DNA from 2 places in the Methylopila henanensis genome. Region 1 is predicted to be linked to the other one. Evidence: predicted binding sites of a transcription regulator. Region 1 holds the regulator's gene; the other holds the start of a gene.
What was found. The regulator LexA, encoded in region 1, represses DNA repair genes until DNA is damaged. The targets are predictions, from matches to a motif close to TGTTCNNNNTGTGTTCNG.
Positions count from the first base shown of each region.

Region 1 (8,344 bases):
ATGTTCAGGAAGTTCGCCGAGAAATCGAGCGCGTTCTGCGGGTACACGAACGGCTGGCCGATCGAATACTTGTAGGCCATGGCGGCAAGCGTCGGGATTTTGGCGACCATGCGGATGGCCGCGATCTCGCGCTGGTCCGGATCGGTGATGTCGGTCGAGTCGTGATAGAACGCCGACAGCGCGCCGACCACGCCGCAGAGCACCGCCATCGGGTGCGCGTCGCGGCGGAAGCCGGAGTAGAACCGCGACATCTGCTCGTGGACCATGGTGTGGCGCGTCACCAGCCGGTCGAACTCGGCCTTCTGGGCCGAGGTCGGCAGTTCGCCGTGCAGCAGCAGGTAGCAGGTCTCGAGGAAGTCGCCGTTCTCGGCCAGCTCGTCGATGGGGTAGCCGCGGTACAGCAGCACGCCCTCGTCGCCGTCGATGAAGGTGATCTTCGACTCGCAACTCGCGGTCGAAGTGAAGCCGGGATCGTAGGTGAACAGCCCCGTGTGCTTGTAAAGCGTCTGGATGTCGAGGACGTCCGGGCCGACCGTTCCGTGTCGTACGGGGAGATCCAGCTCGGCGGACCCAACCTTCAGCGTTCCGTTCGCGTCGCTCATGCGCCATGCCCTTCGTCGTTGGGATGCCGATGGAAGTCCTCGGGCGGGCGACGTCCGGCCCCGGGAGGGAAGCGCCGTGGGCAGGGACGACTTTAGGAGGACTTCGATTGGCGTAGCCCAAGTTTTGTTGCGGCGCAAATAGGGCGTGGCGCGCAAGCGGGCAGGCCGATCCTCAATGTTTGATCACGATAGCGCCTGATCCCGGATGCGTCCGAGGCTCTCCTCGCGGCCGAGCGCGACCAGCACGTCGAAGATGCCGGGCGAGGTCTTGCGGCCGGTCAAAGCCGCCCTGAGCGGCTGCGCCAGAGCGCCGAGCTTGACGCCGGCCTCCTCCGCCAGAGCGCGCACGGCGTCCTCCGCCGCGGAGGCGCTCCAGTCCGTGATTTCCTCGAGCCGGTCGGCGAGTTTCGCCAGCAGCGCGCGGGCGTCGTCGGTCAGCAGCGCCTCGGCGGCGGGCTCCAGCGCCAGCGGGCGCGAGTCGATCAGGAACCGGGCGCCGTCGATAAGCTCGACAAGGGTCTTCGCGCGCTCCTTCAGACCGGGGAGGGCGGTCGCGAGCGCCGGCCAGCGCCCGGTCTCGTCCAGCCGCCGCGCCGCTTCCGGGCCGCCCGGCAGATAGGGCAGCGAGGCCTTCAGGGTCGCCAGCAGCTCGTCGTCCGGCGTCGAACGCATGTAATGCCCGTTGAGGTTCGACAGCTTCGCCATGTCGAACCTCGCGGCCGACCGCCCGACGTCCCTGATGTCGAACCACTCGATCGCCTGCTCCGTCGAGAAGATCTCGTCGTCGCCGTGGCTCCAGCCGAGCCGGGCGAGGTAGTTCCGCAGCGCCGAGGGCAGGAAGCCGAGTTCGCGGTAGGCTTCGGCGCCGAGCGCGCCATGGCGCTTCGACAGCTTCGCGCCGTCGGGGCCATGAATCAGCGGGATGTGCGCCATCTTCGGCACGGCCCAGCCGAGCGCCTCGTAAATCTGGGTCTGCCGGGCGGCGTTGGTGAGGTGGTCGACGCCCCGGATCACATGGGTGACGCCCATGTCGTGGTCGTCGACGACGACCGCGAGCATGTAGGTCGGCGTTCCGTCCGAGCGCAGCAGCACGAGGTCGTCGAGGTCCTTGTTGGGGATGACGACGCGGCCCTGCACCAGATCGTCCACCACGGTCTCGCCTTCGGTCGGCGCCCTGAGGCGGATGGCGGAGGGACGGCCCGCGGGCGCGTCGCTCTCCGGCCGGTCGCGCCAGCGCCCGTCATAGCGGGGCGGGCGGCCTTCCGCCTGGGCGAGGCTGCGCATCTCCTCGAGCTCCTGCGCCGTGGCGTAGCAGCGGTAGGCGCGGCCCGCCGCCAGCATCTGCTCCACGGCCTCGCGGTGACGGGCGGCGCGGGCGAACTGGAAGATCGGCTCGCCGTCCCAGTCGAGGCCGAGCCAGGTCAGGCCGTCGAGGATTGCCGCGATCGCTTCCTCGGTGGAGCGCGCCCGGTCCGTGTCCTCGATGCGCAGCAGCATTTTGCCGCCGAGCGATTTCGCGAACAGCCAGTTGAACAGCGCGGTGCGGGCGCCGCCGATGTGCAGGAAGCCGGTGGGCGAGGGCGCGAAACGGGTGACGACGGTCTCGGTCACGGGCGGTCTCAAAACTGCTCAGGGGTGAAAAGCCTGCTTGCGACAAAGCCGCTTCGCGCGAAGGCGCGCCCGTGTAGCATGGGCCGCAAGCAGGGGAAACAGCGCGGCCATGGGCGGGCAGCCGGGCTACGACGGGCGGAAGCGGGGCGCGCGGGCGATCGCGCTGCCGGGCGCGCGCTCCGTCGGCGACAGCGGCACGCTTGGCCTCCTCCGGGCCGCCCGTGGCTGGTTCGCGGCCCATTTCGCCGAAGAGATCGAGCTCGGGCGGCCGGCGCTCTGGTTTCCGGTCGCCTTCGGCGTCGGCGTGATCGTCTATTTCGCCGCGGCGGAAGAGCCGCAGCTTTGGGCCGCGAGCCTGCTCGCAGGAGCGGCCGTCATGGGCGTGATCGCGGCGCGGCGGCGTTTCATCGCGCTCGGCGTCACGCTCGGGCTGGCGGCGGGCGCGCTCGGTTTTCTCGCCGCGAAGATCGCAGCCGTGCGGGCGGAGGCGCCGCAGCTCGCCCGCGCCCAGCGCGCCGAAGTCGTCGGCCGCGTCGTCCTGATCGAGCCCCGCGACCGCGGCATGCGGCGCGTGACCGTCGCGGTCGAGCGGCTCGGCGACCTCAAGGCCTCCGGGACGCCACGACGGGTGCGCGTGACGATCGGGCGGGAACCTTCGCTCGACGCCGGCGACCGCGTGTCGCTGACCGCGTTCTGGCGCGCCCCGCAGGGCCCGGTGCGGCCCGGAGGCTACGACTTCGCGCGCGTCGCGTTCTTCCAGGGCGTGGGCGCGACCGGCGCACAGCCGAAGGACGTCCGGCGCCTCGCTCCGGCGGTGGAGGAGACGGCGCTGGAGCGGGTCTCCGCCGCGGTCGAGCGCCTGCGCGCCCGCCTGACCGAACGGGTGGTCCAGGCCATCGGGGGCGGTCCCGAGGCCGCTGTCGCGGCGGCGCTGGTGACGGGCGTGCGCGGCCCCATCCAGCAGGACGTCGACGACGATCTACGCGCCGCCGGCCTCAGCCATATCCTCTCGATCTCGGGCCTTCACATGGCTCTGGTCGCGGGCGTGCTGTTCTGGCTGCTGCGCGCGGCGCTCGCGCTGTCGCAGACCGTCGCGCTCGGCTGGCCGGTGAAGCAGATCGCAGCCGTCGCGGCGCTCGGCGGGGCCGCGTTCTATCTCGCGCTCTCCGGCGCGGAGGTCGCGACCCAGCGCGCTTTCCTCATGGCGGCCGTCGTGTTCGCGGCCATCCTGATCGGCCGGCCGGCGCTGACGCCGCGGAACCTCGCGCTCGCGGCGCTCGCGGTGACGGCGCTGACGCCCGACGCGCTGCTCGGGCCGAGCTTCCAGATGTCGTTCGCCGCGGTCGCCGCGCTGATCGCGACCTTCGAGGCCTGGCCGCGCCGCCGCGAACGTCCCGAATCCACGACGCGGCTCGGCGCGGCGATCCGCTGGCTCGGGACGGCGGCGGCGGTCGCGCTTGTCACCACCCTCGTCGCGGGGCTCGCGACAGCGCCCTTCGCCGCCTACCACTTCCACCGCGTGACGCCCTATGCGCTCGCCGGCAACGCGCTCGCGACGCCGCTGATCAGCCTGATCGTGATGCCGAGCGTCGTCGGCGGGCTGCTGTTCGCGCCGCTCGGCCTCGACGGGCCGTGGTGGCGGCTGATGGGCCTCGGCCTCGACGGCGTGCTCGCGATCGCCCGCGCCGTCGCGTCCTGGCCCGGCGCGGAGCGCGCGACCGGCGCCTTCGGCGAGGCCTCGCTTCTCCTGTTCGCGCTCGGGATCTGCTGGCTCTGCCTGTGGCGGACGCCGCTGCGCTTTCTCGCCGTCGCGCCTATTCTCGCCGCGTTCGCGCTCGCGGCCTGGCCGACGCGGCCCGACGTGGTGATCGATCCGGCCGGGCGCTCCATGGCGGTGCGCGGGCCGGACGGAAAGCTCGCGCTCGTCGGCGCCGGGCGCAGCGGATTCGCCGCCAAGGTCTGGCTCGCGGCCGACGGCGAAGGGCCGCCAAGCCCGCCCTCAGGCGCCCGCCGGACCGCAGGAGCAGGCCGCTGCGACGCCTATGGCTGCGTCGCGCCGCTTGCGGACGGAGGCGTCGCCGCGCTGGTCTGGGACCCGCGCGCATTCGAGGAGGACTGCCGGCGCGCCACGCTGGTTGTGACGCGACTCGAGGCGCCGCCCGCCTGCTTCGACCGCGCCGCGGTCGTCGACCGCCGCGCGCTCGCCGCGACCGGCGCGCTCGAACTCAAGCGCGACGGCCCTCGCTTCCTAGGAACAGCCGCACGAACGCCCGGAGGCGACAGGCCGTGGTCGCCGGCCGGCTTCGAGCCCCCTCCCGACGTCGCTCTCCGACTGCAGTTCGCGCCGCGCCGCGCGCCGACCTCCGCTGAGTCAGACGCCGTCGATCCCACCGAAGTCCCGGAGGAGCCCGACGAGCAGGGGGCCGCAGACGATCAGTAGCGGCGGATCAGCCCAACAAGCCGGCCCTGGATCGCGACCCGGTCGGGACCGAAGATGCGCGTCTCGTAGGCCGGGTTCGCCGCTTCCAGAGCGATCGAAGCGCCGCGCTTGCGCAGTCGTTTCAGCGTCGCCTCCTCGTCGTCCACCAGCGCCACCACGATGTCGCCGGTGTCGGCCACGGTCTGCTTGCGGATGAGCACGAGGTCGCCGTCGAGAATGCCGGCCTCGATCATCGAATCGCCGCGCACTTCGAGGGCGAAATGCTCGCCGGCCGAAAGCATGTCGGGCGACACCGCGATGGTGTGGCTCTTCGCCTGGATGGCCTCGATCGGCACGCCCGCGGCGATCCGGCCCATGACCGGGATCGCCACCATGCGCTCGTCCTCGTCTTCCTCCGCTGCCGGAGGACGGGCCGGGCGGACCTTGCCGAGATTGCCCTCGATGACGCTGGGGGTGAAGCGGCCGGCGGGGCGCGACACCGGCGGCGCCGCGGCCTCGGGAAGCTTCAGCACCTCGAGGGCGCGCGCGCGGTTCGGCAGACGGCGGATGAAGCCGCGCTCCTCCAGCGCCATGATCAGGCGGTGGATGCCGGACTTGGACTTGAGGTCCAGCGCGTCCTTCATCTCGTCGAACGAGGGGGGAACGCCGGTCTCCTTCAGCCGCTCATGGATGAAGCGCAGCAACTCGTACTGCTTGCGGGTCAACATGTCCGGCTCCGCGACGTCAAAAACAAATCATGAACAGATATCTACCTGTTCTAGATGTGTTCCGCAAGGGTTAACGTCGCGTTTACGGCGACGGCGCTTCCGCGCCGCCGCGTCCCGCGCGGATGCGGCCGCTCAGCCGGCGCGGCGGACCTCCTCGCGCGCGGGCAGCCGCCAGTTCGGCCGGATGAAGTGGCAGGTGTAGCCGTTGGGATAGCGCTCGAGATAGTCCTGATGCTCGGGCTCCGCTTCCCAGAACGGGCCGGCCGGCGCGATCTCGGTCGCCACCTTGCCCGGCCACAGCCCCGAGGCGTTCACGTCGGCGATGGTCTCCTCGGCGATCCGCTTCTGGTCGTCGTCCAGGACGAAGATCGCGGAGCGATAGCTCAGGCCGACGTCGTTGCCCTGCCGGTTCAGGGTGGTCGGGTCGTGGATCTGGAAGAAGAACTCCAGCATGCGCCGGAAGCTCGTCACGGCCGGGTCGTAGACGATCTCGATCGCCTCGGCGTGGGTTCCATGATTGCGGTAGGTGGCGTTGGGGACGTCGCCGCCCGTGTAGCCGACGCGGGTCGAAACCACGCCCGGCTGCCTGCGGATCAGGTCCTGCATGCCCCAGAAGCATCCGCCCGCCAGAACCGCACGCTCGGTCGCAGTGGTCATCGCCGTCTCCTCAGGGTTCGATCGTGGCCCTGATATCGGGATGCGGCGCCGGATTTTCAAAAGCGGGAAAGCGGGGCCGCGTGAGCGCGACCGCGCCGCAAGGCGTGCGGCCACCGAAGGCGCCCGTGCTCCTGGTCGCCTTCGGTGGCCTTAGCGGTCGTCGGTGGGGACATGCCGCCGACCGCCAATCAGATCAGTGAATGGGGCTCCCTGATCCGATCTCGTCTATCTCCGGCCGGCGCAGACGCTCCCGGCGCGGCCCCGAGGGTCAGGCGCGCAGAACGTCTGCGCGCCATCCGCTTCGGCGGCCATGGGAAGGCGGTCGCCCTTGGCGGCGCTGTTGGAGATCTTGGTCATCGTGGCGATCGGGTCGCGGCTCTCGGCGTAGCCGATCATTGCGGGCAAGGGGAGCAGCAGAAGCGCCAGCCAGCGCAGGCCTCTCCACGTCGGCCAGCGGATCATGACTCGCCTCCGCAGGCCGGCCCGGCGGCCGCGCAGGCCTCGGCCACGACTGTCTCGCCTGAAACCACGACGGCTCCCATCGCCTCCGAGGTGAGCATCAGCGACGCTCCGAGGCAGCCGGTCCGGACCAGCCGGGCGACGATTGCTTTCGAAAGGCTCATGCGGCGCTCCCGGTTTCGTTTCGGCGACGTCCCGGTGGCCCTCGAGCCGCCGCGTCGTTCGCCGTCTGACCGAAACCATGCGCCGCGGCGCGGTTGCGTTGGATTGAGAGATGTTAAGAAATATTCGGAGGACGTCAGGGTCCTCGCTTCCAGCCGGAAACATCTCTTAACAACACGCAATCCAAAGCAACCTTTCGGCGCCTCACGGTTCTGTCTCCCAAGCGGCTGAAGCGGCTCCCCCGTCCGCTCCGCGACCGACAGGAACCAGTCCATGAACGTCACGACGACCTTCGACGGCCTCACCTTCATCAGGGAATGGCTGACCGCTCCTCTGCGCGTGGGAGCGATCCTTCCGTCCGGCGCGACCCTCGCGAGGGTGATGACCGCGGAGATCGACCGGAACGTCGGCGCCGTGATCGAGCTCGGGCCCGGCACCGGCGTCTTCACCCAGGCGCTGCTCGAACGCGGCGTCCCGGAGCATCGGCTGGCGCTGATCGAGACAGGCTCCGAGTTCGCGACGCTGCTGCAGCTTCGCTTCCCCGAGGCGCGCACGCTCTGGATGGACGCCTCCGCGCTGCGCCACGTCGCGCTGTTCGACGGCGAAAAGGCCGGCGCCGTGGTGAGCGGGCTGCCGCTGCTCTCGATGAAGCCCCGCAAGGTGATCATGATTCTGGACGGCGCTTTCAGCCATCTGAAGCCGGGCGGCGCGTTCTACCAGTTCACCTATGGGCCGAACTGTCCGGTTCCCCGGCCGATCCTCGATCGGCTCGGCCTGAAGGCCAGCCGCGTCGGCCGCGCGCTCGCGAACATGCCGCCGGCCACGGTGTACCGGATTCAGCGCCGCGCCCCGCGGCGGCCCGGCGGGGAGGGCTGATCCCATGGCGCATTCCCTCACGATCAACGGCGAGATTCATCGGGTCGAGGCGGACGGCCGCACGCCCCTGCTCTGGGTTCTCCGCGACACGCTGAAGCTCACGGGTTCGAAATACGGCTGCGGCGCCGGCCTGTGCGGCGCCTGCACGGTGCATGTCGACGGTCAGCCCGCGCGATCCTGCTCGCTCACGCTGGCCGATCTCGCCACCTCACGGATCACGACGATCGAAGCGATCGCCGGCGCGGAGGCCGAAGCCGTCCGCGACGCCTGGGTGCGGCGCGACGTGCCGCAATGCGGCTTCTGCCAGTCCGGCCAGGTCATGAGCGCGATCGCTCTGCTTCGCGAGACGCCGTCGCCGACCGACGAAGACATCGACGCCGCGATGAGCGGGAACCTCTGCCGCTGCGCCACCTACAACCGCATCCGCGCCGCGATCCACGACGCCGCGGGGCAGCTCCGTCGGCAGGCCGACGGCGAAGGAGGCCGGACATGAGCCCCGCCGTTACCGAAGCGCCGGCCTCCCGGGGCGGCTTCCGGATGTCGCGCCGCAGGCTGATCCTCGGCGGGACGCTCGTGGGCGGCGCGCTGATCGTCGGCTACGCCGCGACCCGCCCCGTCGAGACCATCGGCGCCATCCTGCAGGCCGGCGGAGGAGACCCGGAACCGAGCGTGTTCGGTCCGTTCATCCGCATCTCCGCGGACGGCTGGGTCACCATCGTCAACAAGCACCAGGAGATGGGGCAGGGCGTCCACGCCGGGCTCGCCGCGATGGTGGCGGAGGAGCTCGACGCGGACTGGGACCGCGTCCGCGTCGTCGACGCGCATGGCAA
Region 1 covers NZ_JBHUER010000001.1:285,252-293,595, forward strand. The annotation lists gene gltA (citrate synthase) at 1-602, opposite strand, end outside; gene gltX (glutamate--tRNA ligase) at 786-2,213, opposite strand; gene ACFSCV_RS01395 (ComEC/Rec2 family competence protein) at 2,323-4,653, shown strand; gene lexA (transcriptional repressor LexA) at 4,647-5,360, opposite strand; gene msrA (peptide-methionine (S)-S-oxide reductase MsrA) at 5,493-6,017, opposite strand; gene ACFSCV_RS01410 (hypothetical protein) at 6,243-6,479, opposite strand; gene ACFSCV_RS01415 (hypothetical protein) at 6,476-6,640, opposite strand; gene ACFSCV_RS01420 (class I SAM-dependent methyltransferase) at 6,912-7,514, shown strand; gene ACFSCV_RS01425 ((2Fe-2S)-binding protein) at 7,519-8,007, shown strand; gene ACFSCV_RS01430 (xanthine dehydrogenase family protein molybdopterin-binding subunit) at 8,004-8,344, shown strand, end outside.

Region 2 (8,344 bases), on a different contig from region 1:
GGTCGGCTACACCAACGCTGGAAAGTCGACCCTGTTCAACCGGCTGACCCGCGCCGAGGTGGTCGCGGCCGACATGCTGTTCGCGACGCTCGACCCGACGCTGCGCTCGATCACGCTGCCGCACGGCGCCCACGCCATCCTGTCCGACACGGTCGGCTTCATCTCCGAACTGCCGACCCAGCTCGTCGCCGCCTTCCGCGCCACGCTGGAGGAGGTGATCGAGGCGGACGTCATACTGCATGTGCGCGACATCAGCCACGAGGACGCCGAGGCGCAGGGGGCGGACGTCGCCGCGGTGCTGAAGGAGCTCGAGATCGATCCGGCCGACAGCGCCCGCGTGATCGAGGTCTGGAACAAGATCGACCGGCTCGCCCCCGAGGCGCGCGAGACCCTGGCCGCGACCGCGGCCCGGCGCGACCCGGACGCGCGGCCCGTGCCGGTTTCCGCGCTCACGGGCGAGGGCGAGGACGTCCTGCTCGCCGCCGTCGAGCGGCGGCTGTCGGCGAAGCGCGAGACGGTCGAGGTGCGGGTCGCGCCAGAGGACGGCGCCGGCGTCAACTGGCTGTTCCGGCACTGCGACGTGCTGGAGCGCCGCCCCGCCGACGACGGCGCGACCGAGGTCGTGGTCCGGATCGAGCCCGGCCGCGTCGAGGGCCTGCGCCGGCGCTTCGCCAGCCTGCGCGCGCTCGACGCCTGACGCCGGCCGCTGAACGACGCGAACCGTAAGGCTCTGCGCCGCGGGCCGCGATCTGGTCGTGAAGCGCCCTGTCAAAGACTTGGACGCCCGCGTGAAGGCGCGATCCTTTCCGGTCGGGAAGGCTTCGTTCGCGATCAAGGCCCAACGGCCCTCCGCGGGAGCCGGACGGCCGTGCTCCTGCGTCCTGCCCCTGCGCGCCGGAAACGCGTCGTCATGATCCGGCTCGACCGGACCATCCAAAGCCGTGGGGCGCCCGCCGCCCGTTGCGCTGTGAAGAGCGCGGCGGCGGGTGAACGTTTCACGGAAATGAACCCGGCGTTCACCCGAACGGGCCGGGTTAACCCGCCTTCGCCCGTTCCGGAGGGCCATGGGCGAGGGGGCGTCTAAGCCGCGCGCTGCCCAAAAAAAGCGCAAAAAAAAGCAGAGCTGGAGCTCTGCTTCTTTCGAGTTCCTCGTTCGTGTCCGTTTTGCGAAGCGCCGCGAGCGGTGCGGGACTTCGGCGCTTCCTCATGGCGTTCCGACCTTGCGGACCGCCAAACGGACTTCCTCCCAAGACTTGGACCGATGTTTATTCCGGTCTGGCAACGGAACCGGAAGGCCCTCTTTATTTGGTCACGTTAGCCTGCCGTCTCGCGCTTGTCATCATCCTGAGCATGCGGCGCCGAAAAAAAGTGCGTGAGACACACAGCTCGTCGCCGCCGGCTTGCCCAGCGCGCGAAGCCCCTGTCGGAAGCGCCCATCAGGGCTTGTGTTTTCGGGGGGCATCGGGTTTCGTTCCGGCCTCGCGCGGCCACGTTTCAGGCCTTGCGCCGCCGTCCTCCGGAGCCTCCCGACCAATGCGTGCCAGCCGTTACTTCATGCCGATCCTGCGCGACGCGCCGAAGGAGGCCGAGATCGTCTCGCACCGGCTGATGCTGCGGGCGGGCATGATCCGCCAGGAGGCGGCGGGCATCTACGCGTGGCTGCCGCTCGGCCTCAAGGTCCTGAACAACATCACGAAAATCGTGCGGGAAGAGCAGGATCGCGCCGGAGCGATCGAGCTGCTGATGCCGACGATCCAGCTCGCCGACCTCTGGCGCGAGAGCGGGCGCTACGACGCCTACGGCAAGGAGATGCTGCGCATCAAGGACCGGCGCGACCGGGAGATGCTGTACGGTCCGACCAACGAGGAGATGATCACCGAGATCTTCCGCGCGAACGTCCGCTCCCACAAGGATCTGCCGAAGAACCTCTACCACATCCAGTGGAAATTCCGTGACGAGAGGCGGCCGCGATTCGGCGTGATGCGCTCGCGCGAGTTCCTGATGAAGGACGCCTACTCCTTCGACATCGACCAGGCGTCGGCGAAGACTTCGTACAACCGGATGTTCGTCGCCTACCTGCGGACCTTCGCGCGGCTTGGCCTGAAGGCGATCCCGATGCAGGCCGACACCGGCCCGATCGGCGGAGACCTCAGCCACGAGTTCATCATTCTGGCGAAGACCGGCGAGAGCGAGGTGTTCGGCCACAACGACTATCTCGACTTCGAGACCCCCGGCGCGGACGTCGATTTCGACGACGCCGAAGGCCTGCAGGCGATCGTCGACCGTTGGACCAGCCTCTACGCCGCGACCGAGGAGAAGCACGACCTCGCCGCCTTCGAGGCGCTGCCGGAGGATCGCCGCTTCGCCGCGCGCGGCATCGAGGTCGGCCACATCTTCTACTTCGGAACCAAGTACTCCGAGCCGATGAAGGCCTATGTGACCGGCCCGGACGGCAAGGACGTCCCGGTGCATATGGGGTCCTACGGCATCGGCCCGTCGCGCCTCGCGGCGGCGATCATCGAAGCCGGCCACGACGACGCCGGAATCATCTGGCCGGATGCGGTCGCCCCGTTCAGGGTCGGGCTCGTGAACCTCAAGCCCGGCGATTCGGCCTGCGACGCGGCGTGCGAGGATCTCTACGCGAAACTCAAGGGTCTGGGGCTCGACGTGCTGTACGACGACACCGACGACCGCGCCGGCGCGAAGTTCGCGACCATGGACCTGATCGGCTTGCCGTGGCGGCTTGTCGTCGGGCCGAAGGGGCTCGCCTCCGGCATGGTCGAGCTGAAGCGCCGCGGCTCCTCCGCGCCCGAGCAGTTGAGCGCTGAATCGGCGCTCGCCGCGCTCTCCCGCTGACCGCCGGAATGGCGACGTCCATGGAACCGGCCGGCTCGACGCGACCGTTCGCGCCGTTCGAATGGATGATCGCCGGCCGCTACCTCCGGGCGCGCCGCAAGGAAGGCTTCATCTCGGTCATCGCCGGCTTCTCCTTCCTGGGCATCACGCTCGGCGTCGCGACCCTGATCATCGTCATGGCGGTGATGAACGGGTTCCGGACGGAGCTGCTGACCAAGATCCTGGGGATCAACGGCCATGTGGTGGTGCAGCCGATCGACGGGCCGCTGACGGACTTCGCCGAGGTCGCCGAACGCCTTTCAAAGGTGAAGGACGTCAAGTTCGTCATCCCGCTGGTGGAGGGGCAGGCGCTGGCCTCCTCGCCGTCGGCGTCGGGCGGCGTGTTGGTTCGGGGCCTGCGGGCGCAGGATCTCGGCAAGCTCCAGCTCGTCTCGCGCACGATCCGGGACGGGACGCTCGAAGGCTTCGATGACGGCGAGGGCGTCCTGATCGGCCGACGCCTCGCCGACCAGCTCGGCCTGCGCGCCGGCGACACGCTCCAGCTCGTCACGCCGAAAGGCGCGGTGACGCCTATGGGCGTCACGCCGCAGATCAAGAGCTACCGGGTCGCCGCGATCTTCGAGATCGGCATGTCGGAATACGACGCCGCCTTCGTGTTCCTGCCCTTCGCCGAAGCCCAGGCCTACTTTAACCGCGAGGACGACGCTTCCGCGATCGAGGTCTATCTCGACCATCCCGATCAGGTGGCGGCCGCGAAACCGCTGCTGCAACAGGCGGCTGGACGGTCCGTCTATCTGCTCGACTGGCGCGACCGCAACAGGACCTTCTTCTCGGCGCTCGAGGTCGAGCGCAACGTCATGTTCCTGATCCTCACCCTGATCGTGCTGGTGGCGGCGCTGAACATCGTTTCCGGCCTGATCATGCTGGTGAAGGACAAGGGCCGCGACATCGCGATCCTGCGCACCATGGGCGCGACGTCGGGCGCGGTGATGCGGGTGTTCCTGATCACCGGCGCCAGCATCGGCGTCGTCGGCACGCTCGCGGGCTTCGCGCTCGGCATGATCGTGTGCTGGAACATCGAGGCGATCCGGGCCTTCATGGCCTATGTCACCAACACCGAGCTGTTCTCCCCGGAGATCTATTTCCTGAGCAGGCTTCCGGCCGACCCGAACGTCGGCGAGACGGCGACGGTGGTGCTCATGGCGATGGCGCTGTCCGTCATCGCTACGCTCTATCCGTCCTGGCGGGCGGCCCGGCTCGATCCTGTCGAGGCGCTGCGTTACGAATGACCGAGTATGGCGTCGTCGAGAACGAGGATTACGCCGAAGCGCCAGCGCCGCTGCTGGAGCTCGACCGCGTCGTCAGGCGTTATCGGCAGGGCGTCGAAGCGCTGGAAGTGCTCTCCGGCGCCTCGCTGACGCTTCAGGCCGGCGAAGTGGTGGCGCTGGTCGCGCCGTCCGGCACCGGCAAGTCGACACTGCTGCACGTCGCCGGGTTGCTGGAGCGTCCCGACGAGGGCGAAGTCTATCTCGACGGCCGCCCGACCGCGGCGCTCGACGACGCCGCCCGCACCGCGCTCCGCCGCAACCAGGTCGGCTTCGTCTACCAGTTCCACCACCTGCTGCCCGAATTCTCCGCGCTCGAGAACGTGGTGCTGCCGCAGCTCATCCGGGGGCTCGCCGCCGCCGAGGCGAAGCGGCGCGCTTCCGAACTGCTCGCCTATCTCGGCCTCGGCGCGCGCCTGTCGCACCGCCCGGCCGAGCTGTCCGGCGGCGAGCAGCAGCGGGTGGCGATCGCGCGCGCGGTCGCGAACGCTCCGCGGCTGCTGTTCGCCGACGAGCCCACCGGCAACCTCGACCCGGGCACCTCCGCGCATGTCTTCGAGACCATGACCGCGCTCGCCCGCGCGTCCGGGCTCGCCGCCGTGGTCGCGACGCACAATCTCGAGCTCGCGGCGACGCTCGACCGGAGGATCACCCTCCGGGACGGCGTGCTCGTCGACGCCTGACATTCGTTAACCCTGCTGCAGACACCAGACCGTTTCCGTTTGACATCGGCGCAACAAGGAACAAAAAAAGAACATAACAAGTTCAAACAGGAGTTGCGTCATGGTCTGGACCACCACCCGCGCGATCGTCGGAGGGGCTCTCGAACTCGGCTCCGTGGCGTTGTTCATGGGAGCGCTGCTGGTGTGGGCGGACGTCCTCAGCGCGGTCTGACGGAGCGAAAGTCTGTGGACCGACGTGAACTCCGCGCCTCGGCCCGCGGCGGCCGGGAGTAGGATGGCCGCAGTCGGGAGGCGGTGATGAGCGCGAGCGGACTGAAGAACGAACCCGGTTTCGTCCATCTGCATGTGCGTTCGTCGTTCTCGCTGCTCGAAGGCGCGCTGACGATCGCGAAGCTCGCCGCCGTCGCCAAGGCCGACCGGATGCCGGCCGTCGCGCTCACGGACAACAACCTGTTCGGGGCGCTCGAATTTTCCGAGAAGCTGGCGGGGGCGGGCGTCCAGCCGATCGTCGGCATGGCGCTCGACGTGGAGTTCGCGGACCGGGAGGAGCGACCCGGTCGTCCCGGTCGCGACACGCGCCGCCCGCTCATAATTCTGCTGGCGCGGTCGGAGATGGGCTATCGCAATCTGATGGCCCTCGGCAGCCGCGCCTTTCTGGAAAGCGACGTCAACGAGGGGCCGCACGCCACGCTTGCGATGCTCGAGGCGCATCGCGACGGGCTGATCGCGCTGACCGGAGGTCCGGAAGGACCCGTCGACCGGGCCTTGTCGGACGGCGTCGAGGACATCGCGGCGGCGCGTCTCGACCGGCTGGCGGGGCTCTACGGCGATGCGCTCTATGTCGAGCTGCAGCGCCACGGGCTCGCGAGCGAGCGGGCGGTCGAAAGCGCGCTCGTCAATCTCGCCTACGCCCGCGGCCTGCCGCTCGTGGCGACGAACGGCGCCCGTTTCGCGGAACGAAGCGATCACGAGGCCCATGACGCCCTGATCTGCCTCGCCGAAGGCCGCTTCCTGGCGGAGGAGCAGCGCCGGCAACTGACGCCCGAGCACGGCCTCAAGAGCCGCGCCGAGATGGTGGCCCTGTTCGCGGACCTGCCGGAGGCGACGGCGAACACGGTCGAGATCGCGCGGCGCTGTTCGCACCGCCCGCGCACGATGAAGCCGATTCTGCCGCGGTTCACAGTCGGGGACGGGGAGGCGGCCGACGAGGCGTTCGAACTCCGCCGGCAGGCGGAGACGGGCCTCGCCGCCCGCCTCGCCGCCCATGGGCCGGCTCCCGGCCTGGCGGTCGAGGACTACGAGAAGCGTCTCGCCTTCGAGCTCGGCGTCATCGAGCGGATGAAGTTTCCGGGCTACTTCCTGATCGTGTCGGACTTCATCAAGTGGGCGAAGGATCAGGGCATTCCGGTCGGTCCCGGCCGCGGCTCGGGCGCCGGCTCGCTGGTGGCCTATTCGCTCACCATCACCGACCTCGACCCGTTGCGGTTCGGCCTGCTGTTCGAGCGCTTCCTGAACCCCGAGCGCGTCTCGATGCCGGACTTCGACATCGACTTCTGCCAGGACAGGCGCGAGGAAGTGATCCGCTACGTCCAGGATCGCTACGGCCACGACCGCGTCGCGCAGATCATCACTTTCGGCACGCTGCAGGCGCGCGGCGTGATGCGCGACGTCGGCCGCGTGCTGGAGATGCCCTACGGGCAGGTGGACAAGCTCTGCAAGCTCGTGCCCCAGAACCCGGCGAATCCGGTCACGCTGAAGCAGGCGGTCGTCGACGAGCCCAAGCTCGCCGAGGCGCGGACGGAGGACGAGAAGGTCGGGCGCATGCTCGACATCGCGCTGAAGCTCGAGGGATTGTACCGGCACGCCTCGACCCACGCGGCCGGTATCGTGATCGGCGACAGGCCGCTTTCGGAGCTGGTGCCGCTCTACCGCGACCCGCGCTCCGACATGCCGGTGACCCAGTTCAACATGAAGTGGGTCGAGCCGGCGGGCCTCGTGAAGTTCGACTTCCTCGGGCTGAAGACGCTGACCACGCTGACGACAGCGGTGAACCTGCTCAAGCGGCGCGGCGTGTCGGTCGATCTCGAGAAGATCCCGCTCGACGACGAGGCGACCTACGCCATGCTGTCGCGCGGCGAGACGGTCGGCGTGTTCCAGCTGGAAAGCGCCGGCATGCGGCGCGCGCTCGCCGACATGAAGCCGGACCGCTTCGAGGACATCATCGCCCTCGTCGCGCTGTACCGTCCGGGGCCGATGGCCAACATCCCGGTCTACTGCGCCCGCAAGCACGGGCTGGAGAAACCCGAATATCCGCATCCGAAACTCGCCCCGATTCTCGGGGAGACCTTCGGCGTCATCATCTACCAGGAGCAGGTGATGCAGACGGCGCAGTCGCTCGCGGGCTATTCGCTCGGCGAGGCGGACCTGCTCCGGCGCGCCATGGGCAAGAAGATCCGCTCCGAGATGGACGCCCAGCGCGAACGCTTCGTGTCCGGCGCGGTGGAGCACGGCATCGGCAAGGCGGACGCCTCGACCATCTTCGACCTGCTGGCGAAGTTCGCGGACTACGGCTTCAACAAGAGCCATGCGGCGGCTTACGCGCTGGTCGCCTACCAGACGGCCTATCTCAAGGCGAACTACCCCGTCGAGTTTCTGGCGGCGTCCATGACGCTCGACATGGGCTCGACCGACAAGCTGGCGGAGTTCCGGCAGGAGGCGCTGAGGCTCGGCATCGAGGTCAGGCCGCCTTGCGTGAACCGCTCGTCGGTCGCTTTCGACGTCGAGGACGGCGCGATTCTCTATGCGCTCGCGGCGCTGAAAGGCGTCGGCGGGCAGGCCGTCGCGGGGCTCGTTGCTGAGCGCAGGGAGCGGCGCTTCGCCGATGTCGCCGATTTCGCGCGCCGGCTGGACCCGAGGGCGCTGCCGAAGCGCGCGCTGGAGCAGATGATCCAGGCGGGCGCGCTCGACGCGCTGGAGCCGAACCGGGCGCGCGCGCTCGCCTGCGTCGAATCGATCATGGCGATCGCCGCGCGCACGCGCGATTCGGCCGAGGTCGGGCAGTCGGACATGTTCGGCGCGGCGGCTGACCCGATTCGGCCCGCCGCCCACGAGAGCTGGTCGACCGGCGAACGGCTGAAGCGTGAATACGAGGCGATCGGCTTTTTCCTGTCCGGCCACCCGCTCGACGACTATCGGCCTCTGCTCGAGAAGCTGAGGGTCCAACGCTATGCGGACTTCGTCGCGGCGGCGAAGCGGGGCGCGACCGGAGGGCGGCTCGCGGCGACGGTGCTGACGCGCCAGGAGCGCAAGACCAAGACCGGAAACCGCATGGGAATCGTAACGCTGTCCGATCCGAGCGGGCATTACGAGGCGGTGATCTTCTCCGAGGGCCTCGCGCTGCACCGCGATCTGCTGGAGCCGAACACTCCGGTGATCGTTTCGGTCAGCGCGGCGGTCGAGGGCGACGACGTGCGCCTGCGT
Region 2 covers NZ_JBHUER010000010.1:791-9,134, reverse strand. The annotation lists gene hflX (GTPase HflX) at 1-697, shown strand, start outside; gene proS (proline--tRNA ligase) at 1,534-2,856, shown strand; gene ACFSCV_RS13145 (lipoprotein-releasing ABC transporter permease subunit) at 2,865-4,145, shown strand; gene ACFSCV_RS13140 (ABC transporter ATP-binding protein) at 4,142-4,864, shown strand; gene dnaE (DNA polymerase III subunit alpha) at 5,162-8,344, shown strand, end outside.
Region 2: dnaE (DNA polymerase III subunit alpha) is a predicted target of LexA. The motif match lies at 4,921-4,938, and genes of this name have one in related genera.